DNA from 4 places in the Mesorhizobium sp. WSM3873 genome. Region 3 is predicted to be linked to each of the others. Evidence: predicted binding sites of a transcription regulator. Region 3 holds the regulator's gene; each other region holds the start of a gene.
What was found. The regulator LexA, encoded in region 3, represses DNA repair genes until DNA is damaged. The targets are predictions, from matches to a motif close to TGTTCNNNNTGTGTTCNG.
Positions count from the first base shown of each region.

Region 1: A9K71_RS16205 (sel1 repeat family protein) is a predicted target of LexA. The motif match lies at 2,132-2,149, and genes of this name have one in related genera.
Region 2: A9K71_RS26830 (DNA recombination protein RmuC) is a predicted target of LexA. The motif match lies at 1,216-1,233, and genes of this name have one in related genera.
Region 4: A9K71_RS23900 (helicase-related protein) is a predicted target of LexA. The motif match lies at 2,748-2,765, and genes of this name have one in related genera.

Region 1 covers NZ_LYTM01000023.1:88,603-94,167, reverse strand. The annotation lists gene A9K71_RS16220 (AMP nucleosidase) at 1-790, opposite strand, end outside; gene A9K71_RS16215 (hypothetical protein) at 918-1,112, opposite strand; gene A9K71_RS32085 (hypothetical protein) at 1,145-1,297, opposite strand; gene A9K71_RS16210 (DUF2147 domain-containing protein) at 1,504-1,845, opposite strand; gene A9K71_RS16205 (sel1 repeat family protein) at 2,283-2,549, shown strand; gene A9K71_RS16200 (ABC transporter substrate-binding protein) at 2,929-4,050, shown strand; gene A9K71_RS16195 (acetyl/propionyl/methylcrotonyl-CoA carboxylase subunit alpha) at 4,213-5,565, opposite strand, start outside.
Region 2 covers NZ_LYTM01000055.1:168,417-173,981, forward strand. The annotation lists gene A9K71_RS26820 (plasmid stabilization protein) at 1-213, opposite strand, end outside; gene def (peptide deformylase) at 632-1,162, opposite strand; gene A9K71_RS26830 (DNA recombination protein RmuC) at 1,266-2,516, shown strand; gene A9K71_RS26835 (GFA family protein) at 2,532-2,936, opposite strand; gene A9K71_RS26840 (cation diffusion facilitator family transporter) at 2,971-3,930, opposite strand; gene A9K71_RS32970 (hypothetical protein) at 4,178-4,303, shown strand; gene sugE (quaternary ammonium compound efflux SMR transporter SugE) at 4,502-4,816, shown strand; gene A9K71_RS26850 (DUF6481 family protein) at 4,882-5,310, opposite strand; gene A9K71_RS26855 (LLM class flavin-dependent oxidoreductase) at 5,537-5,565, shown strand, end outside.
Region 3 covers NZ_LYTM01000008.1:114,759-120,323, reverse strand. The annotation lists gene trpD (anthranilate phosphoribosyltransferase) at 1-584, shown strand, start outside; gene trpC (indole-3-glycerol phosphate synthase TrpC) at 586-1,401, shown strand; gene moaC (cyclic pyranopterin monophosphate synthase MoaC) at 1,404-1,883, shown strand; gene glp (gephyrin-like molybdotransferase Glp) at 1,885-3,090, shown strand; gene lexA (transcriptional repressor LexA) at 3,207-3,941, shown strand; gene A9K71_RS07570 (ComEC/Rec2 family competence protein) at 3,935-5,565, opposite strand, start outside.
Region 4 covers NZ_LYTM01000045.1:197,990-203,554, reverse strand. The annotation lists gene A9K71_RS23915 (acetyl-CoA C-acetyltransferase) at 164-1,351, shown strand; gene A9K71_RS23910 (beta-ketoacyl-ACP reductase) at 1,486-2,208, shown strand; gene A9K71_RS23900 (helicase-related protein) at 2,932-5,565, shown strand, end outside.

The DNA of each region.
Region 1 (5,565 bases), on a different contig from region 3:
GGTAGGCCGGCATTTGCGGCAGGCGCTGTGGCGGGGTGCCTTCGCTCGCCGCGCCGGCCCCGGCCTTAGTCACGAGGTTGCCCGGCTCGACGAATTCGCTGTAACCGCCGCCGCCGCTCTCCATCAGCTCGCGGGCCCGCGCCACGAACTCGTCGATGTAGAACTGGTAATTGGTGAACAGCACGAAATTCTGGAAATGCTGCGGGCTGGTAGCCGTGTAGTGCGTCATGCGGTGCAGCGAATAGTCGATGCGCTGGGCCGTGAACGGCGCCAGCGGCCTCGGCTCGCCGAACGCCACCTCGAATGTGCCGTTGGCGATCTGGTCGTCGGTGCCGTCGAGATCCGGCACGTCGAACAGGTCGCGGATCGGTCGCCTGATGCGCTCGGCAGCCGTGCCGTCGACATAGGTGCCCTCCAGGAAGGCGAAATGCAGCGGGATCGGCGTCGTCGATTCCGACACCGTGACCTGGACGCCGTGATTGCGCATGATGAGCCGAAGCTGCTCGACGAGATAGTTCTCGAACAGCTTTGGCTGGGTGATGGTGGTGGCAAAATGCCCGGGCGTCGGCATATGGCCGTAGGCTTGGCGCGAGTCGATCTGCGTGAACGAGGTGGTGGTGACGCCGATCTGCGGATAAAAGGCCCGGTAGCGCCTGCTCTCGTCGCCGCCGGCGGCGAGCTTGGCGAAGGAATCGCGCAGGAATTTGGTGTTGCGGTCGTAGAGCGCCTCCAGCGCCGCGACCGCCTTCTTGGCGTCGTCAAAACTCTGCCTGCCGAAAGGCTCCGGCATGACGACCGATTCGATGGCTTGGGGGTAGATTCGCTTTTCCATGGCCCAATATAGGGATTTGGAAGAGCGCTTGGGAGGGGGAGGCGGGCGCGAAGCCCGCCTTGCGGAGTATTTTTCTCTGGCCGTGTCAGCCACGCTGCAGGCTGACCAGCAGCACGAAGCCGATGCCTGCCTTCTTCGGCGCCGGCGCCTCGATGACCGAACCGGCGTCGGCGCGCATCATCGGCACCGCCAGCACAGGAGCGGCAAGCACCATCAGGATGAGCATCGCCCGCGGCAGGAGCCGAAGAGCTTTGAGGGTGGAGGCAGCGATGCGGTTCATGGTGGTCGTTCCGGTTTCGAGTATTGGTCGTTTCAGCGGCCGAAATGGTTCATGCAGTCCAGCCGGCAGGTATCGGCCATTCGCGGTGAGCGCGCCGGACGGCCGGCTTCGGCCACGAGGATGGCGAAGAACATGCCGAACAGGCTCATCAGCAGGCAGACGATGGTGAAGCGGCGGACAAGCATTGGACTCTCCTTCAATGCGAGGAGAATGCCCGAGCGCCTCTGAACCGGTTCTGAGACCGGTATTCATCTGCGGTTCAAATTGGCTGATGGGGTCATGACCCGGCCAAGGCCTGCGAAATGCCTTGTCCAGCGTTGCGCTCAGAAACGGCGCTCAAAAAGAAAACGGGGCGCCGGGCCCCGTTTTTGCATCGTCATCCGTTCGACTGTCAGAGCTTGTGCCAGGTCTGGGTCTTGCAGATCAGTCCGCCCAGAACGCAGCCGCTCATCTTTAGCGAGGTGCCGGAAAGCGTCGCCTTGCCGGAATAGGTCTTGTCGGTTTCCGGGTCTGTTATGGTGCCGGTGTACTTGTTGTCGCCGGCCGCCTTGAAGGAGCCGATCGTCTTGCCGGCATATTTGCCGGACTTGAGCGTGATGGAAAACGCTCCGCCGCCGGCGATCGCCGCTGTCGATCCGGCCTGCGTCTTCCAATTGCCCTCGATAGGGTCGGCCGACGCGGCGCCTGCCATCATCAAGGTGGCCGCCAGGGCCAGGCTGACTTTTCGAAACATGCTTGTCCTCCCTTTTAGGGTTCCGGCGGGCCTCGTTCCGCCTTTCTGTCCCTTACGCAAACGTAAAGCTAATCCAGCCATCGCCAAAACGAAAGCGGTGCCGCGACGGAAGCTTGCAAGGATTTTGGCCGCGTCGGTCGTTGGAAATGAACGGATGGCGAAAAAAGGCTTCGGTTTCCGTGGTTAGCGAAGTCTTGATTCCCGCGCCCCAAATTTTCGACGAATTTGGCGCAGATCGGCTGAATTGCTGGATTCCTATGCTTAACAGTTCTTCGCGTTTACCTATTGTTTTAGCTTTGTTTTCTTCAAATTAAGCAAGCCATTTAACGACGGATTCAAGGCGAGCCGTCATCCTCGAAAGCATCGAAAGAGCGGCCCGCCCAGGGGAATTCCAGGGACAGAAGGAGGCAGCTCTCGGGAGCAGACAGGGGATTGAAATGGCACGCTTTGAAATGCTTGAAGCCGGCTTCGGCGCCATGGGGGCAACTGCCCAGGCCGACATTCTTTTCGAACTGGGCATGATGTATGCGACCGGCCGCGATTGCGAGACCGACGTCATTGCCGCCCACAAATGGTTCAACATCGCCGCGATCAAGGGCTCGCTCCGCGCCGCCGAGCTGCGCTCGGAATTGTCGGCATCGATGTCGAAGGCCGAGATCGCCAAGGCGCTGCGCGAAGCGCGCGAATGGATGACGATGCACTGATTTTGCGGGGTAAAGCCCGGAAGCTCTTAAGGGACAAGGCCGCAAAAAGACGGCCGGTTAACCAGACCAAGAACGCGGCAGGTCAACGAACTCAAGCCGTGCGACAACACAGGGAAGCGAGCGGGTTCAGGCGCGCGGGGTGCCGGGAAGCTCGACTGCAAAAGCCGTGACCGGCCGGGACAAGGCCGGCGCGGCTTTTGCATTTGCGCAGTCACCGCCTGTATGGGAACGGCGGCTTGGCCCAAGAACTCCCCGTCGGAATGAACCAAATCCCGATACATTGTGCTCTCGACAGTTCCGGCGAAGGGTGAAATTGTCCCGGCTCTCTGGAAGAAGCGTGGCCGGAACGGCCGCGCGCAAGTGGAGGAGTTCTATTGTCATGAAAAGATTGGGTATTTTGAGCGCGGCCGCATTGGGCCTGACGATGAGCGCATCGGTTGCCTTCGCCGACGACATCACGATTTCGGTGGTCGGCCCGATGACCGGGCAGCTCGCCAACATCGGCGACCAGTTCAAGCAGGGCGCGCAGGCCGCGGCGGATGCCATCAATGCCGCCGGAGGTGTCAATGGCAACAAGATCAAGATCGACATCCAGGACGACCAATGCGATCCGAAGCAGGCGGTGTCGGTCGCCAATCGCATCGTTGCCAACGGCGTCAAATTCGTCGACGGCCATGCCTGCTCGGGCTCGAGCATTCCCGCTTCCGCCGTCTATGCCGAAGCCGGCACCCTGATGATGAGCCCGGCCTCGTCTAATCCGGAACTGACCGACGCCGCGGCCAAGGCCGGCTGGCCGACGATCATGCGCCTCTACACTCGTGACGATGCGCAGGGCGCTTTCATCGGTCCATGGATCGCCAAGAAATATGCCGGCAAGAACGTCGTCGTCCTGCACGACAAGAGCGCCTACGGTCAGGGCGTTGCCGATGCTGTCAAGACGACCATGAATGCCGGCGGCCTCAAGGAGGTCGACTATGAAGGCATCAATGCCGGCGAGAAGGACTATTCGGCTTTGGTCACCAAGCTGAAAGAGCTCAAGGCCGACGTCGTCTATTTCGGCGGCTACCATCCGGAGGCCGGCTTGATCCTGCGCCAGGCAGCGGAGCAGAACGTCAAGTTCCAGCTGATCATGCCGGACTCGATCGCCTCGCCGGAATTCTGGCAGATCGCCGGCCCGGCCGGTGAAGGCACGATGTTCGTCTTCCCCTCGGATCCGCAGTCGAAGCCGGAAGCGAAGGAGGCCGTGGCCAAGATCAAGCAAGGCGGCTTCACACCGGAAGGTTTCACGCTGTTCTCCTATGCAGTGATCCAGGCGGTGGCCGAAGGCGTCAAGCGCGCCGGCACCGACGACCCGGCCAAGGTCGCCGAGGCGCTGAAGGACGGCAAGCCGATCAGCACCGTGGTCGGCGACGTGATCTTCGACGAGAAGGGCGACCTGAAGAACGCCAGCTACGACATCAACCAGTGGCACGACGGCAAATACGCGCCGATCAAGCCGTAATTCGTTCTGCAGATCGATTGGAAATGGCCGGGATTTGTCCCGGCCGTTTTCGTATGTGCCTTGGCACTGATTTGGAGGCCAGTTCGGCGCTCTACGGCGCCCCCCTGGAGTCCTGCTGCCCCAGCCAGTTTGTCCCGTTGCCGATCCAAGGCGACCGGCAGCTCAGCCCCGTGCGTCCTCGAACCGCACCAGCACCGTGCCGTCGCTCACTTGCGCGCCTTCGGCCGCGATCTCGGCAATCACCCCATCATGGGGTGCGGCGATCGTGTGCTCCATCTTCATCGCTTCGAGGATTAGGAGCGGCTGGCCCTTGATAACGGTATCGCCCGCTGCCGCGCGCACCAGCTTGACCAATCCCGGCATCGGCGCGCGCAGGCTGTCCGACGCGGCCGCGGCCTCATCCGCCTTGGCCAGCGGATCCGGCACCGTGAATGTATATCCGACCGCTCCTTCGAACACCGTGACATGGCCCGGCCAGCGCGCGCTGCGCGGCATGCTCCTGAGGTCGTGCGCGTTGAGCGCGTCATGCGGCGCCTCCAGCGCCACCTGGAAGCGGCCGTCAGGCCGCGCCGATACCCGGGCCAGGATGTTCTCCTCGCCGTAACGCAACCGGGTGCGGCGCGCCAGCGTATGGAAATGCGCATAGCCGGCGAGCGAGGACCACGGATCGGCGGCCGGACCCGCCGTGCTTGCGTCGGTCGCTGCCAGCGCCGCCGCGGCGATCGCTTCATCGCTTGGCGCGGGAACAGCGACGAGAGCATCCTGATGCCGGCCGATCAGGCCGGTGTCGATATCGCCCGCCGCGAAATCGGCGTCGGCGGCGAGTGCTGCAAGGAAGGCGGTGTTGACCGTCGAGCCGGCAACTTCGGTTCGGGCCAGCGCCTTGCGCAGCGCGCCAAGCGCGGTGGTTCTGTCCCTAGCGTGCACCACCAGCTTGGCGATCATCGGATCGTAGAAGGGCGAGATCGCATCGCCGGACCGCACGCCGGTCTCGATGCGCATGGCGGCATCCTCCGGCGGCGTGTCGGGGAATTTGAGATGATAAAGCGTGCCCGTCGCCGGCAGGAATCCCTTGGCCGCGTCCTCGGCGTAGATGCGCGCCTCGAAAGCATGTCCGGCAAGGGCGATCTCGTTCTGCGCCTTCGGCAGTTTTTCGCCGGCGGCGACACGAAGCTGCCATTCGACCAGATCGACGCCGGTGACCATCTCGGTGACGGGATGCTCGACCTGCAGCCGTGTGTTCATCTCCATGAACCAGAAGCGGTCGGCTTTGAGGGCCTCGGAAGCATCGACGATGAACTCGATCGTGCCGGCGCCCGAATAGCTGATTGCCTTGGCGGCCTTCACCGCCGCTTCCGTCATCGCCTTGCGCAGCGCCGGCGTCATGCCGGGGGCGGGCGCCTCCTCGATCACCTTCTGGTGGCGGCGCTGCGCCGAGCAGTCGCGCTCGAAAAGATGCACGACATTGCCGAAATTGTCACCGAACACCTGGACTTCGATGTGGCGCGGCTTGTC
Region 2 (5,565 bases), on a different contig from region 3:
CTCAGCAAACTCGTTGTCAATTGCGCTTTCGTTTGCGAATGCGGAGCGGATACTCTCCCATGCTGAGAAGTTTGGCTCTAGCCTTCTTTCCTTTTCCACACTCATGCCCTTCCACAAAAGATCGATGGCTTTGCCCGATAGGCTCTGGCCGACTTTTCGAGCGGCTTGCTCAATTTCGCGCTTTAGGGGTTCTGGTACGTTTCTGATTAGCATATCGCTCAAGGCTAAGCCTCCAATTTGATATCATGATATCATGGTTAGACGATTTGCTCAATCATACCCAGCACGGGTTTGCGCGGCGCTTAAAGACTCTTCGGTAACCAAGTTCGAATGCTTTCCTCATATGATTCGGGCCTCTTGCCCCTTCGGAGCCATTCATATGAAGACTCGTCAAAAGACATTGGGGCGTGTCGTACGCCAGGTTCAAATCGCTCGATGAGGAATCTACGAAGGGCGAGTTGTCCAAACGACGTGAGCGAGCATTCGCTGTCTACCTCACGCCGCTTTTTGCAGTGGCATTAGTCGTGGTTTAATATTCTCGCCAAAGTCTCGCGCGCTTGCGTTTGAATTGGCTTCCAAAGCCATCGAAGTCGGGAAAGACTGGATCCTGCGTGGAATGCTCGAATGAGGTTCAGCCCGCCATCTTGCCCGGCGCCTTGTCCTTGGCGAGCTTCTTGAATTTCCTGACCACCATGTCGCGCTTCAGCTTCGAGATGTGGTCGATGAACAGCACGCCGTTAAGATGGTCGATCTCGTGCTGCAGGCAGGTCGCCATCAGGCCTTCGGCCTGCATCTCCTGCAGCTTGCCGTCGCGGTCGAGATATTTCACCCGCACCGCTGCGGGACGCTCGACCTCGGCATAGTAGTCAGGGATCGACAGGCAGCCTTCCTCATAGACCGAGCGCTCGTCGGAGCTTTCGAGGATTTCCGGATTGATGAAGACATGCGGCGCCGGCGGCTCGCCTTCCTTGGCGAGGTCGATGACCAGCAAACGCCGCGGCTCGCCGACCTGGATCGCCGCCAGCCCGATTCCCGGCGCGTCATACATGGTTTCCAGCATGTCGTCGGTGAGCTTGCGCAAGTCACCGTCGACGCGCTCGACCGGTTTGGAAACCTGGCGCAGGATCGGATCGGGAAGGATGATGAGCGGCTTGATCGACATGGCGTCTCACCTAAGACGTCGATGGAAAAGCGTCAACCGGGGCGGCTTTGACTTGTTCACGTTTTGATCTGTGCCAGCAGAGCGAATCGGCTATGCTGCCCAAATGAACGACATGACCTCGATCCTTTCGCAACCCGTCGCGCGGCTCGGCGCCACCACGATCAGGCTCGGCGAGGCGCTTGGCTTCGGAGCGCTGCTGCTGCTGGCGCTGTTCCTGGCGCTCGTCATCGCGTTGTGGCGCGCGGGAAAGGCGCGCGCGGCAGCGGCGGCAGAAGCGGCCGACCATGCCCGCGACACCGAGGCCAGGATGGCGGACATTCTTCAGGCGCAGGCCGAGATGCAGGGTCGCATGGGCGCGATCGCCGAAGTGTTCGGCGCCAGGCAGGCCGAGCTCACCCAATCGCTCGGACAGCGGCTCGACGCCATGACCGGCCGCCTTGGCCAGACCATGGCTGAGCAGACCAAGTCGACGCATGAGAGCCTGGCCAAGCTGCAGGAGCGGCTGGCGGTGATCGACACGGCGCAGGGCAACATCCAATCTTTAGCCGGACAGGTCGTGCAGCTGCAGGCGATCCTCTCCAACAAGCAGACTCGCGGCGCCTTCGGCCAGTCGCGCATGGAAACAATCATTGCCGACGGCCTGCCGCACGGCGCGTACGAGTTCCAGGCGAGCCTTTCCAACGGCAGCCGGCCCGACTGCCTGGTGCGGATGCCGAACGGCGCGCCGATGCTCGCCATCGACGCCAAGTTTCCGCTGGAGGCCTGGAATGCCATTCGTGCCGCCGAAGCCGCCGACTTGCAGAAGGCGGCGGCGCAGGCGTTCCGGCGCGACATCGAGGTGCATATCCGCGACATCGCGGAAAAATACCTGATCCAGGGCGAGACGCAGGACACCGCCTTCATGTTCGTGCCCTCGGAATCGGTGTTCGCCGAGATTCACGAGAATTTCGAGCCCGTGGTGCAGAAGGCGCACCGCGCCCGCGTCGTCATCGTCTCGCCGTCATTGCTGATGCTGTCGATCCAGGTCATCCAGGCAATCCTGAAGGACGCGCGCATGCGCGAGCAGGCGCATCTGATCCAGGGCGAGGTCATCCGCCTGATGGAGGATGTGGCGCGAGTCGACGAGCGCGTGCGCCGGTTGCAGACGCATTTCGGCCAGGCGGCCAGGGATATCGACGACATCCTCGTCTCGACGACGAAGGTCACCAAACGCGGGCAGAAGATCGAGGCGCTGGAGTTCGCCGAGGGCGAACCCGAACCGCCACGCGGTCCTGCCAAGGTGGAGGCGGGCGCGCGCGTGGCCGATTCCAAGACGGGTCAGCTCAGGCTGCGCGTCGTCGAAGGCGACGACTGAGCTGCCGTAACTCCGTTACTGCTCCTCGATGGTCGTGATGCCTTCGATTTCCGGCAGCCAGTGCAACGCCGAGCGGTGCCAGACCTGTCTTTTCGGCACCAGTTGGTCGCGCTGGCGCGCTGTACCCACCCTAATGCCGTAGATTTTCGGACCATCGCCAACCGACGTCGCATAGAGATGCGATCCGCATTCGCCGCAAAACCCCTGCGCGCGCTTGGCGCCGCTGGATCCGGTCTTGATGTAGACCTTCGGCGTGCCCTTGGTGATCCGGTAATCCTCTTCTGGCGCGCCCACCGTCACGCGAAAGGCCGTTCCCGTCAGTTGCTGGCAATCGGTGCAATGGCAGATCGAGGTCTTTTCGGGATCGACCTCCGCTTCGTAGGTGATGGCGCCGCAATGACACCCGCCGTCGATTCTCATTCGGCATGCTCCCAAAAGATTGCTTCGCTCAAATCTAATCCTCTTCGAAGGCCCCGGCGATAGCCTTACGCCTGCGCTCCCATGTGCCAGTCGCCTGCGGCTTGACGAACAGCCTGGTGATTTCGGGCATGTCGCTTTTCAGTCGCGCCTCCAGGCGTTCAACGCAGGCTTCGATCTCAGGCGCCGTGAGATGATCCTCGAATTCGATGCTTAGGCCTGCGACGATCTCCTCCGGGCCGATATGGACGCTCAGTATGCCGTTCGCCCGCTGCACGGCCGGGTCTTCCTGAGCGATCGCCAGAACCTTGCGCTGCACCTCGGGCGAAGCGGGCTCACCGATGAGCAGACCCTTGCTCTCGCGCGCCAAGAAGATGGCGGTGGCGCCCAGGATGACGGCGATGCCGATCGAGCCGGCGCCGTCGAGCTCGGGGATACCCAGGAGCTCGGCAGACAGGATGCCGACGAAGGCGACGACGAGGCCGAGCAGCGCGGCGCTGTCCTCGAACAGCACCGTGTAGATGCTGGGATCCTTGCTCATCCGGACCGCCTCGAACCAACCCAGCCTTCCCTTCTGTCCCCGGAACTCCTTCAGCGCCACCAGCCAGGAACTGCCTTCGAACAGAAAAGAAAGACCAAGCACGATGTAGTTGACCTTGGCGTTGACGACCGGTTCCGGCGCCATGATGTGGATGACGCCCTCGTAGAAGGAAACGCCGGCGCCAAGCGCGAACACCAGCAGGGCGACAATGAAGCTCCAGAAATAGAGTTCGCGTCCGTGTCCGAGCGGATGCGTGCGGTCGGGCGGGCGCGCGGCACGGCGCATGCCGTAAAGCAGAAGCGCGCCATTGCCGGTGTCGACCAGCGAATGCACGCCCTCCGACAGCATGGCTGAAGAGCCTGTGAAGGACGCTGCGGCGAATTTGGTCAGGGCGATCGCAACATTGCCGGCGAGCGCGGCGTAGATCACTCTTTTCGAGCCGCTATGCCCTGCCATGCGCTTCCGATCCTCTTCCAAGTGGGAGCTCAGCGGCCGCCGCCCAAAGCTCCACCGACAATGCGCCAGCCGCTCCGAGGTTCAGATGCCCCTATGCATTTCTGTTGCCTGATCGATCCCGAGGTCGCGGGATCAAGGGAAAACGGTTGACATAGCGCAAGCCGGCTTTCGAAGCTGCAAGCGGCCTCTTGCGGTCGGACGCTTCTCTTGTTTCACTTGTGCTGCCCACAAATCGGAGGAGCGAATCATGGCGAAAGGTGCGATGAAGGCGGGCAAGGAACCCCGCAAGCCGAAAAAGGACGCCAAGAAACCGGCCGCGGCCCCGGCTCCGAAGGCGCCGCCGGTCAAGGCGATGCGCATCAAGGAGAAGTAGGCCGTCAGCGCGGCCGATCCGTCTCGATGCGGATTTGAACCGGCGGCATGCCGAATGCTGCCGGTGTTTTGTTGATCGGGGGACAGAACTCACTATATCGGTACTGCGAGGACGACCTCGCTTCCCCGAAACCCGGCCGGGACGACCCGCCACGTCAAAACGTCGAGCATTCGATGCTCGATCGATGGAGCGTTCGCGATGTCCTGGATCTTCCTTTTCTTCGCCGGCCTGTTCGAGATCGGCTGGGCGATCGGCCTCAAATATACCGATGGGTTCTCGAAGCCGTTGCCGACCGTGCTCACAATCGTCTCGATGGTCGTCAGCCTTGGCCTGCTCGGGCTTGCGTTGAAGACATTGCCCGTCGGCACGGCCTATGCGGTATGGACCGGCATCGGCACTGTCGGCACGGCCTTGCTCGGCATATGGCTGCTCGGCGAGCCGGCGACCGCGGTGCGGCTTGCCTGCATCGGGCTGATCGTCTGCGGCATCGTCGGGCTGAAGCTCGTCGCCTGATGCAGCACGAACGCACTCAGGGCCGCTCCTGGCGACCCTGATTCATTTTTCGAACGAACTCGAACCTAGCGGGCCGAGAAGCCAGGAGGCGTGCGACCGACGCGCGCCTTGCGGGCGGCGTAGCGCGCATCGCGCTTGGCCTTGCGTTCGGCCTCCTCGGCGAGCAGGCGGGCGATGCGTTCGGTTTCCTCGGCTTCGCGGATCTTGGCCTCGGCAGCCGCTGCCTCTTCGGCAGCAATACGGGCCGCTTCGGCCACTGCCTCGCGTTCAGCCTTCTCGGCCGCTTCGCGCGCCAGCTTTTCCTGCTTCAATCGGGCCTTCTCGGCCTCGCGGACCGCACGGGCCTCGAGGATCGCCTTGCGTTCCGCCTGACGCGCCAGAACCGCTGGATCGTCCGCCGCCGGCTTTGACTTGAAGCGCTCCAGGAGCGCCTTCTTTGCCTCGTTCGCGGCGTTGCGCCGCTCGAATATGTCTTTTTCCCTGTAAATAGCCAAGTCCACTTCCCTGAAGTCAATTCGCGACGCTTACATACGCGCGAAAGCGGTGAGTTCAAGCGCCAAAACGGTATGCCAGCCATGAAAATCTGGGCTGTTGCCGTCGGGATACGTCGTCGCGGCGCGATGCACTGTTCACAAATCGCGCCTCTGGCGGCTCTGGGGGCCGGTCGCTACCTCTAGCGCCAACAATCAACGCCCAAGCGGCGCATCAGGATGCATGAAAATGGAACTTGGCCTCTACACTTTCGCGGA
Region 3 (5,565 bases):
TCCAGGAAGCCGGCGTCGGCTTCATGTTCGCGCCAGCGCATCATCCGGCGATGAAGCATGTCGGTCCTGTCCGGGGCGAGCTCGGCACGCGCACTATCTTCAACCTGCTCGGGCCGCTGTCGAATCCAGCCGGCGTCGGCCGGCAGATGGTTGGCGTCTTCCTGCCCGAATGGATCATGCCGGTGGCTGAGACGCTGAAGGCGCTGGGTACCGATCATGCCTGGATCGTGCACGGCGACGGTTATGACGAGATCACCACCACGGGCGAGACGCAGGTCGCAGAGCTCGCCGGCGGCGAGATCCGCACGTTTACCCTCACTCCGGAAGCGGTCGGACTGAAGCGGCATAACAAGGAAGACCTCCGCGGCGGCGAAGCGGCCTACAACGCCAGGGCATTGCGCGATATGCTGGGCGGCGCTGCCGGCGCTTATCGCGATACCGTGCTGATGAATGCCGGCGCCGGGCTGGTGGTGGCCGGCAAGGCAACGACGCTCGGCGATGGCATCGAGGCAGCAGCGCAGGCCATCGACAGCGGCCGGGCGCTGGCGGTGCTCGACAAGCTCATCGAGATTTCGAACGGTTAGAATTTTGTCCGATATCCTGCGCAAGATCGAAGCCTACAAGCGCGATGAGATCGCCGCCGCGAAGCTCAGCGCGCCGCTTGCCGAGGTCAAGGCGAAGGCCAAGGATGCGGAACCCCCGCGCAGCTTCCTTGCGGCGCTTGAGGCCAAGCGGAAGGCCGGCGGCTTCGCGCTGATTGCGGAGATCAAGAAGGCCAGCCCTTCCAGGGGCTTGATCCGCGCCGACTTCGACCCGCCGGCGCTCGCCAGGGCCTACCAGCAAGGCGGTGCTGCCTGTCTTTCGGTGCTGACCGACGCACCGTCCTTCCAGGGCGCGCCCGGCTTTCTGACCGCGGCGCGCGCCGCCGTTAGCCTGCCCGCCCTGCGCAAGGATTTCCTCTTCGACCCGTATCAGGTTCATGAAGCCCGCGCCTGGGGCGCGGACGCGATCCTCATCATCATGGCGAGCGTCGACGACGTCTTGGCCAGTGAATTGGAAGCCACGGCCTTCGATCTCGGCATGGACGCGCTGGTCGAGGTGCATGACGAACAGGAGATGGAACGCGCGCTTCGCCTCTCGTCGCGGCTGATCGGCATCAACAACCGCGATTTGAGAACCTTCGAAACCAGCCTCGACGTTTCCGAGCGGCTTGCCGCCATGGTCCCGGACGACCGGCTGCTGGTCAGCGAGAGCGGCATCTTCACCCATCAGGACTGCCGGCGGCTGGAAAAGAGCAAGATCGGCACCTTCCTCGTCGGCGAAAGCCTGATGCGGCAGGCCGACGTGGCCGCCGCGACCGCCCTTCTGCTGACGGGCAAGGCGCCGGCCGAGGCCGTTTGACGATGCCCGCGCTTACGCATCTCGGCGCCAAGGGCGAAGCCAACATGGTCGATGTCGGCGGCAAGGCCGAGACAACGCGCACGGCCATCGCCGAAGGGTATGTCACCATGCAGCCGGAAACGCTGGAGATGATCCTGGCCGGCGACGCCAAGAAAGGCGACGTGCTGGGCACGGCGCGCATCGCCGGCATCATGGCGGCCAAGAAGACGCATGAGCTCATCCCGCTTTGCCATCCCCTCCTTCTCACCAAGGTGTCCGTCGAGATCGAGCCCGACCACGCGCTTCCCGGCCTGAGGGTCAGCGCGCTTGCCAGGGTTACCGGCAAGACCGGGGTGGAAATGGAGGCGCTGACCGCGGCGTCGGTCGCCTGCCTCACCATCTACGACATGGCCAAGGCAGCGGACCGAGGCATGGCGATTTCCGGCATCAGGCTGGTCGAGAAAACCGGCGGCAAGTCGGGCGACTACAAGGTAGGTCCTTAGCATGGCTTTGCTTCCGGTCGCCGACGCGCTCCAACGCCTGTTGGACGGCGCGACCGCGCTGCCAGGCGAAAGCGTGCCGCTGGCCGACGCGTCCGGCCGGGTGCTGGCCGACCCCGTGGTGGCTCTGCGCACCCAGCCGCCCTTCAATGCGTCGGCGATGGACGGCTACGCCGTAAGGGCCGCCGACGTAGCCTCGGCGCCGGCCCGGCTCTCCGTGATCGGCATGGCCCCCGCCGGGCGTGGCTTCACCGGCTCTGTCGGCAAGGGCGAGGCCGTGCGCATCTTCACCGGCGCGCCGCTCCCCGAAGGCGCCGATACCATCGTTATCCAGGAGAATGTCCGCGATCTCGGCGGCGGCGGCATCGAAGTGACCGAGCCGACCGTGGAGGGACGAAACGTCCGTCGCCGCGGCCTCGACTTCTGCGAGGGCGACCTGCTCCTCGAAAAAGGCCGCCAGCTCGATCCGGCGGCGCTTTCGCTGGCGGCATCGGCCAACCATCCGAGTCTCAACGTGGTGCGGCAGCCGCTGCTCGCCATCATCGCCACCGGCGACGAATTGCTGCCGCCGGGCAGCGCGCTCGGCCCCGACCAGATCATCTCGTCGAATGCCTATGGCGTCATAGCTACAGCCCAGTCGGTCGGCGCGCGCGCGCTCGACCTCGGCATCGCCGCCGACCGCAAGGACGCGATCGCGGCCCTGGTCAAGAAGGCGGTCAAGGCCGGCGCCGACGTCATCGTCACGCTTGGCGGCGCCTCCGTCGGCGACCACGACTTGATCCATGACGTGCTGACCGGCGAAGGCATGCAGCTCGACTTCTGGAAGATCGCCATGCGTCCCGGCAAGCCGCTGATGTTTGGCCGGCTCGGCGACATTCGCTGCATCGGCCTGCCCGGCAATCCGGTCGCAAGCCTGGTCTGCTCGCAGCTGTTCCTGAAGCCGCTTCTGGCGCGGCTGGGCGGCCGGTCCTGCCGGCAGGAAATCCGCACGGCCCGGTTAGGCGTCGCAATGCACGCCAACGATCTCAGGCAGGACTATGTGCGCGCCGTGGTCCGCGAAGATGCGGGGGCGTTGATCGCAACACCGTTCGGCATCCAGGATTCCTCGATGTTGAGGATGCTCGCCGATGCCAATGGCCTGATCGTGCGCCAACCCTTCGCACCGGCGGCTCAAGCCGGCGAGGAATGCAGCGTTCTGATGTTACGCTGAACAAAACGTCAACACATTCACTAAACTTTAAACGGTTGCGGAACACAACTGGAACAGATAGTGTTTGTTCTGGGTTTGTTTTTCTGATTCTGGTTTCAGAACCCATGGGGGCCGCCATGCTGACGCGCAAACAACATGAACTGCTGATGTTCATCCATGAACGGCTCAAGGAAAGCGGCATTCCGCCGTCTTTCGACGAGATGAAGGAAGCGCTCGACCTTGCCTCGAAATCGGGCATCCACCGCCTGATTACGGCGCTGGAGGAGCGCGGTTTCATTCGCCGGCTTCCGAACCGGGCGCGTGCCCTTGAAGTGCTGCGCCTACCTGACTCGATCGCGCCCGGCCTCAATGCGGCGAAGAAATTCTCGCCGAGCGTCATCCAGGGCGGCCAAGGCAATCTCGGCCGCCAGATCAAACCCGCGGCGCCCGCCCGCACGCCGACGCCCAGCAATGACGACGACGCCGTTTCAGCCGTCTCCATCCCGGTGATGGGTCGCATTGCCGCCGGCGTGCCGATCGACGCCATCCAGCACCAGACGCATTCGATCACAGTGCCGCCGGACATGATCGCGGGCGGCGAGCACTACGCGCTCGAGGTCAAAGGCGACTCGATGATCGAGGCCGGCATCTTCGATGGTGATACGGTCATCATCCGCAACGCCAGCACTGCGAGCCCCGGGGAGATCGTCGTGGCGCTGGTCGACGACGAGGAGGCGACGCTGAAGCGCTTCCGCCGCAAGGGCGCCTCCATCGCGCTCGAGGCTGCCAATCCGGCCTATGAGACCCGCATCTTTGGTCCTGATCGCGTCAAGGTTCAAGGCAAGCTCGTGGGGCTCATCCGCCGCTACTGAGGGGGCTGCGGCTTGGCTTCCGGCTTCTCGGGCTTCTTGTAAGGCGCTAACCCCCTCGCCTCACGCGAGTAGCGCCGCTGTTCGTGCCAAGGGCGGTACGGTTTTTCGACGGCGTATTGAATGGATGCTCGCGCCGTCGCCGATTGCGGATCGAAGAAGACGGCGGCACTGCCGTCGCGCGCGAGCTGCCGCTTGGTGACGACGAGGATACGTGGATCGCGGCAGGGATTGTAGGCCGTGGCGTCGTTGATGACGATGAGGTCTGCAAAGTCGCAGGCAGGTCGGGAAGCTTCGCGGTTCTCGGCGAGCGCGACGATCGCGCCCGATGGATGCCGGCCAATGCAGAGATCGCCCGTGCAGTAAAAAGGCGATCCAGGCGGCAAGTCGACGGGATCGGCTATGTCCAGCGTGCCCTTGGCGAATGTCTCCGGCGGCACGATCGTTTCGGCCTTGAGCGCGCGTTTCCAGTTATCGGTGGTGAACTCGTTGGAGCGGGCACGATTGACGGCGAGTTCGCCGCCGCCGATCGGCATCGCCACCAGATGCGCGTCCTCCGAGATCAGCAGGTCCGGCGTGCGCACCTGCGGGATGATCATGACGGCCGCGACTGCCAAAGGAATTGCGGCCAGCCTCAGCCAGGTAGTCGCCATCGTGGCGATGACGAGCGCGATCGTCGCCAGCAGCACCGAATGGATCGAGATCAGGCCCACGGCATCGACCGGCGACCACTCCGAAAGCCACGCCGAGATCGCGATCATCGCCGTCAGGCCCTTGCCCATCAAATAGAGGAAGGGCCCGTCGAAGCCGAACGGCATCATGACCGCGCTGGCGACGGCGAGAAACATCACGACCGTGACGATCGGCATGATCGCGAGATTGGCCAGCAGGCTGAGCGGCGAGACGCGCTGGAAATGCCAGATGGCAAACAGCGCTGTGGCACTTCCGGCAATGATCGACGTCATTGCGGCGCCACCTGCTCCGACTGCCAGTTTATGCGACATGAACCGCAGGAACGAACGCTTTGCCGGCGGCGCTCTCACCTTGCCGGCGCGGTAGTCGGACCAGCCGGCATAGGCGCCGACAAGAGCGGCGGTTGCCGCGAACGACATCTGAAAGCTCGGGCCAACCACTTCATGCGGCGACACCAGAATGACGGCGATGGCCGAGATCGCCAAATTGCGCATCGTCAGCGCCGCCCGGTCGAAAAGCACGGCGACCAGCATGACGGCCAGCATGATGAAGCTTCGCTCGGCGGCTACCACCACGCCGGAGATGACGAGATAGGCGGCAATCGAGATAAGCGCGATTGCCGCGGCATATTTCTTCACCGGCCGGCGTGACGAAAAATCCGGGAACAGCGCAAAGGCGCCGCGCAGCAGAAGCATGACCGTGCCGGCGACCAGCGCCATGTGGAGGCCCGAAATCGAGATGATGTGATAGATGCCGGTCCGCCGCATCGCCTCGTTGATGTCCTCGGGAATGCCGGCGCGCACGCCGACGATCAGTGCAGCGGCAATCTCGCCTTCGGGTCCGCCAATGGTGCTTCTGATGTGATCGGCAATGTTTTCGCGCGCGTGCTCGATGGCTGAGGCGATGCTCGTCTGAGCGATCGGGTCGGTTGGCG
Region 4 (5,565 bases), on a different contig from region 3:
GGCCAAATTGTGCTGCAGCGCGATGGCCACGCCGTCACGATAAGCGCTCGACTTGCTTGCCGCGCATGGCGGCCATGCCGATTTCCGGTTTGACTCAGGTGCTTGAACGGGCAAGAAAGTCTCCAAGGATAGCCTAACGACACCTCGAAGCCTGGAGAAGAAAATGTCCGCTTCCAATTCAATCGTCGTCGCCAGCGCAGCCCGCACAGCAGTCGGCTCCTTCAACGGCAGTTTCGCCGCCACGCCCGCGCACGAGCTCGGCGCGGTCGTCATCAAGGAATTGCTCGCGCGGGCCAAGGTCGACCCGGCGGAGGTGGACGAAGTCATCCTGGGTCAGGTGCTGACCGCCGCTCAGGGCCAGAACCCGGCCCGCCAGGCTTCCATCAATGCCGGTCTGCCCAAGGAGACGACTGCTTGGGGCCTCAACCAGGTTTGCGGCTCGGGCTTGAGGGCCATTGCGCTCGGCATGCAGCAGATCGCCACCGGCGACGCCAAGGTGATCGTCGCCGGCGGCCAGGAATCGATGTCGCTGTCGCCGCACGCCCAGCACCTGCGCGCCGGCGTCAAGATGGGCGACTACAAGATGATCGATACCATGATCAAGGACGGCCTATGGGATGCCTTCAACGGCTACCATATGGGCAACACCGCCGAGAACGTCGCTCGTCAGTTCCAGATCACCCGCGAAGTCCAGGACGAGTTCGCGCTGGCCTCGCAGAACAAGGCCGAGGCGGCGCAGAAGGCCGGTAAGTTCAAGGACGAGATCGTCGCCGTCACCATCAAGGGCAAGAAGGGCGACACCATCGTCGACCAGGACGAATACATCCGCCACGGCGCTACGCTGGATGCCATGACCAAGCTGAAGCCGGCCTTCGACAAGGACGGCACCGTCACCGCCGCCAATGCTTCGGGCATCAATGACGGCGCCGCCGGCGCGCTGCTGATGACCGAGGCCGAGGCTGCCAGGCGCGGCATCACCCCACTGGTCCGCATCGCCTCCTGGGCGACCGCCGGCGTCGATCCGGCGATCATGGGCACCGGCCCGATCCCGGCCTCGAAGCGGGCGCTGGAGAAGGCCGGCTGGTCGGCCAAGGACCTCGATCTCGTCGAGGCCAACGAGGCCTTCGCCGCGCAGGCCTGCGCCGTCAACAAGGGCATGGGCTGGGATCCCTCGATCGTCAACGTCAATGGCGGCGCCATCGCCATCGGCCATCCGATCGGCGCCTCGGGCGCCCGCGTGTTCAACACGCTGGTCTACGAGATGCGCCGCCGCGGCGCAAAGAAAGGCCTCGCGACGCTTTGCATCGGCGGCGGCATGGGCGTCGCGATGTGTGTGGAAGCCTTGAACTGAGCGAACGGCGAACTGAGCGAATAGCGAATGGGGAGTAGCCTATAGGGGGAAATGGTGTTGCGCGACGGGTTATCGGATTCCTACTCGCTATTCGCCGCTCCCTACTCGCTCTTCCGACCAAAGGGAGGAAATGCATGAGCAAGGTAGCAATCGTCACGGGCGGATCGCGCGGCATCGGTGCGGCGATATCGGTGGCCCTGAAGAATGCCGGCTATTCGGTCGCCGCGAACTATGCCGGCAATGACGAGGCGGCCCAGAAATTCAACGCCGAGACCGGCATCCCCGTCTACAAATGGTCGGTCGCCGATTATGACGCTTGCGCCGCCGGCATCGCCCAAGTCGAGGCCGATCTCGGTCCGGTCTCGGTGCTGGTCAACAATGCCGGCATCACCCGCGACACCATGTTCCACAAGATGACCCGCGAGCAGTGGAAGGAGGTCATCGACACCAACCTTTCCGGCGTCTTCAACATGACGCATCCGCTATGGAACGGCATGCGCGATAGGAAGTTCGGCCGCGTCATCACCATCTCCTCGATCAACGGCCAGAAAGGCCAGATGGGCCAGGTCAATTATTCGGCTTCGAAAGCCGGCGATATCGGCTTCACCAAGGCGCTTGCCCAGGAAGGCGCCCGCGCCGGCATCACCGTCAACGTTGTTTGCCCCGGCTACATCGCCACCGACATGGTCATGGCCGTGCCGGAAAAAGTGCGGGAATCGATCATCGCTCAGATCCCGGTCGGCCGTCTCGGCGAGCCGGAGGAGATTGCGCGCTGCGTCGTCTTCCTCGCCTCGGAAGACGCAGGCTTCATCACCGGCTCGACGATAAGCGCCAATGGCGGCCAATATTTCGCCTGAGATCTTACTGGCCTGAACTCTTCTGACACCGATGGCAGACGGCCCGCCGCAAACGGGCCGCCTGTTTTTGTCTGCGCAGCGGCGGCACCGGGTGGGCATGCCTCAATTTGGCACGCAAAAGTTAACGGCCTCCCCGCGCCCTGTGGGAAACCCGGTTCACAAGCTGTGGATTTTCGGTGCACAAGCTTTGGACAACACCATATCTAGGGGTGAACAAAACAGGAAGTTTTGCAGATCGCTGATTCGTCGCCGATTCGTTCCGGCTTTGGCCGAAAAGTTAACACGCCACGCCGCAAATAGCCCGAAAAAGATTAACGCCGGTTAGGAAAGATCAACCATTTCATAATGTTGGCGGCCGCGCTCGAGTCCGTCGCGGTCGCTCTCCCGCAAAGGTTAACGACGCCCCAGAACCAGCGCGAGCTAAGCACGAAACGGGCCAGTTCACAGATTCAGCATGTGGTGAGACTCATGGTCAAAAAATCCACATATAGCCGTGAACAAAACCTGAATCAGAGCGAGTCAGTGATTCGTCGCCGATTCGTTCCAGACTCGTTCCAACGGTTAATCGGCCGCGGATTTTGACCTTGCCTGTCGTCGCGCCATCTCTTGATGGGAACATTCCGCTTTCGCTTCGCGTCTGAAATCCCTATGTGTGCCCTGTCACACGCGGCGGCACCGCCGCGTCCCCGACAACAAGCGGCAGAAAGCCTCATTTCCGAGCCGATGAATATCCAGCCGAAACCCTCCCAGCCGCTGATCCTTTCCGGCCGCGACGTGACGGCCGTGCTCGGCCCCACCAACACCGGCAAGACCCATCTCGCCATCGAGCGCATGGTGGCGCACGACACCGGCATCATCGGTCTGCCGCTGAGGCTCCTTGCCCGCGAGGTCTATACGCGCGTCTGCGAGAAGGTCGGCGCCAGCAAGGTGGCGCTGGTCACCGGCGAAGAGAAGATCGTGCCGGCGAGCGCGAGATATTCCGTCTGCACCGTGGAGGCGATGCCGCGAGAGACCGATGCCGCCTTCGTCGCCATCGACGAGGTGCAGCTCGCCGGCGACCTCGAACGCGGCCACATCTTCACCGACCGCATCCTGCATCTGCGCGGCCGCCAGGAGACGCTGCTTCTGGGCGCCGCCACCATGCACGGCATCCTGCAACGCCTGCTGAAGGGCGTCTCGGTGGTGACGCGGCCGCGGCTGTCGCATCTTGCCTATGCCGGCTCGAAGAAGCTCACCCGCCTGCCGCGGCGCACGGCGATCGTCGCCTTCTCCGCCGACGAGGTCTATGCCATCGCCGAATTGATCCGCCGCCAGCAGGGCGGTGCTGCCGTCGTTCTCGGCGCGCTCAGTCCCCGCACCCGCAATGCCCAGGTGGAGATCTTCCAGTCGGGCGACGTCGACTATCTGGTCGCCACCGATGCCATCGGCATGGGCCTGAACCTCGACCTCGAGCACGTCGCCTTCGCCCAGAACCGCAAGTTCGACGGCTACCAATACCGCAACCTGACCGCCGCCGAGCTAGGCCAGATCGCGGGGCGTGCCGGCCGACACCTGCGCGACGGCACCTTCGGCGTTACCGGCCAGGTCGATCCGTTCGACGAGGATCTGGTCAAGAAGATCGAGGCGCACGATTTCGACCCGGTGAAGGTGCTGCAGTGGCGCACCGCCGATTTCGATTTTGCCAGCCTCGATGCCCTGAAACGCTCGATCGAGACCAACGCGCCGGTCGAAGGGCTGACCCGGGCATTGCCGGCGGTCGACGCTCAGGCGCTGGAACATTTGTCGCGCGACGCCGACATCAGGACGCTTGCCACCGGCAGGGAGCGCGTGGCGCTGCTGTGGGAGGCCTGCGCGCTGCCGGACTACCGCAAGATCGCGCCCGCCCAGCATGCCGACCTCATCGCCTCGATCTACATGGACCTTGCACGCCATGGCCATGTCGATGAGAATTACATGGCCGAACAGGTGCGGCGGGCCGACACCACGGATGGTGATATCGACACGCTGTCGCACCGGATCGCCCAGATCCGCACCTGGACCTTCGTCTCCAACCGACCGGGCTGGCTGGCCGATCAGCTACACTGGCAGGAAAAGACGCGCGAAATCGAAGACAGATTGTCGGATGCGCTGCATGAGCGGTTGACGAAACGCTTCGTAGACCGCAGGACTTCCGTCCTCATGCGGCGCCTTAGAGAAAATACCATGCCTGAAGCTGAAATCAGCCCAACCGGAACCGTGCTCGTCGAAGGCCATCACGTCGGCGAACTGCAGGGATTCCGCTTCACCGCCGACCAGAGCGCCGGCGGCGAGGACGCCAAGGCGGTGCGCACCGCTGCCCAGAAGGCGCTCGCGGCTGAGTTCGAGGCGCGCGCCGAGCGCTTCGCCGCCTGCGCCAACGGCGATCTGGCATTGGGCTCGGACGGTGTCCTGCGCTGGATCGGCGCGCCGATCGGCACCCTGGTTGCCGGCGACGAGGCCTTGAAGCCGCGCCTTGTGCTGCTTGCCGACGAGCAGCTCACCGGCCCTGCCCGCGACAAGGTCGCAGCGCGTGCCGAGCGTTTCGTCAATTTCCAGATCGAGTCGCTCTTGAAGCCGCTGGTCGATTTGAAGAACGCCGAGCAGCTCACCGGCATCGCGCGCGGTATCGCCTTCCAGCTCGTCGAGCATTTCGGCCTCATCAACCGCCGCGACATCGCCGAGGAAATGAAGTCGCTCGACCAGGAAGGCCGCGCGGCGCTGCGGCGTCTTGGCGTCCGCTTCGGTGCCTACCACGTCTTCGTGCCGGCGCTGATCAAGCCGGCGCCTGCCGGGCTGGTGACGCTGCTCTGGGCGCTTAAGAGCGACGGCAAGGACAAGCCAGGCTTCGGCGACGTGGTGCATGCGCTGGCATCGGGCCGCACCTCGGTGGTGATCGATCCTGCTTTCGACAAGACGTTCTACAAGCTCGCCGGCTATCGCAATCTCGGCCGCCGCGCCGTACGCGTCGATATCCTAGAGCGGCTGGCCGATCTCATCCGACCCGCGACCAACTGGAAGCCCGGTCTCGGCCAGCGACCGGACGGCGCCTATGACGGCCACGCCTTCATGGTGACGCCGCCGATGATGTCGATCCTCGGCGCCACCGCCGACGACATGGAAGAGATCCTCAAAGGCCTTGGCTATCGCGCCGAACCGAAGCCGGCGGCGGAGGTGAAGGCCAAGCTCGACGCGCTGGACAATGCCGCCCGCGAGGCCTCCGCTGCGAAGCTTGCGGCGGAAGAGGCCGCGCGTGCTGCACAGGCGGCAGAGACGGACGCCGTGGCAACCGACAGGGTTGCAGAGGCAACGATCGAGGGATCCGAGCCGGCTGCCGCTGTA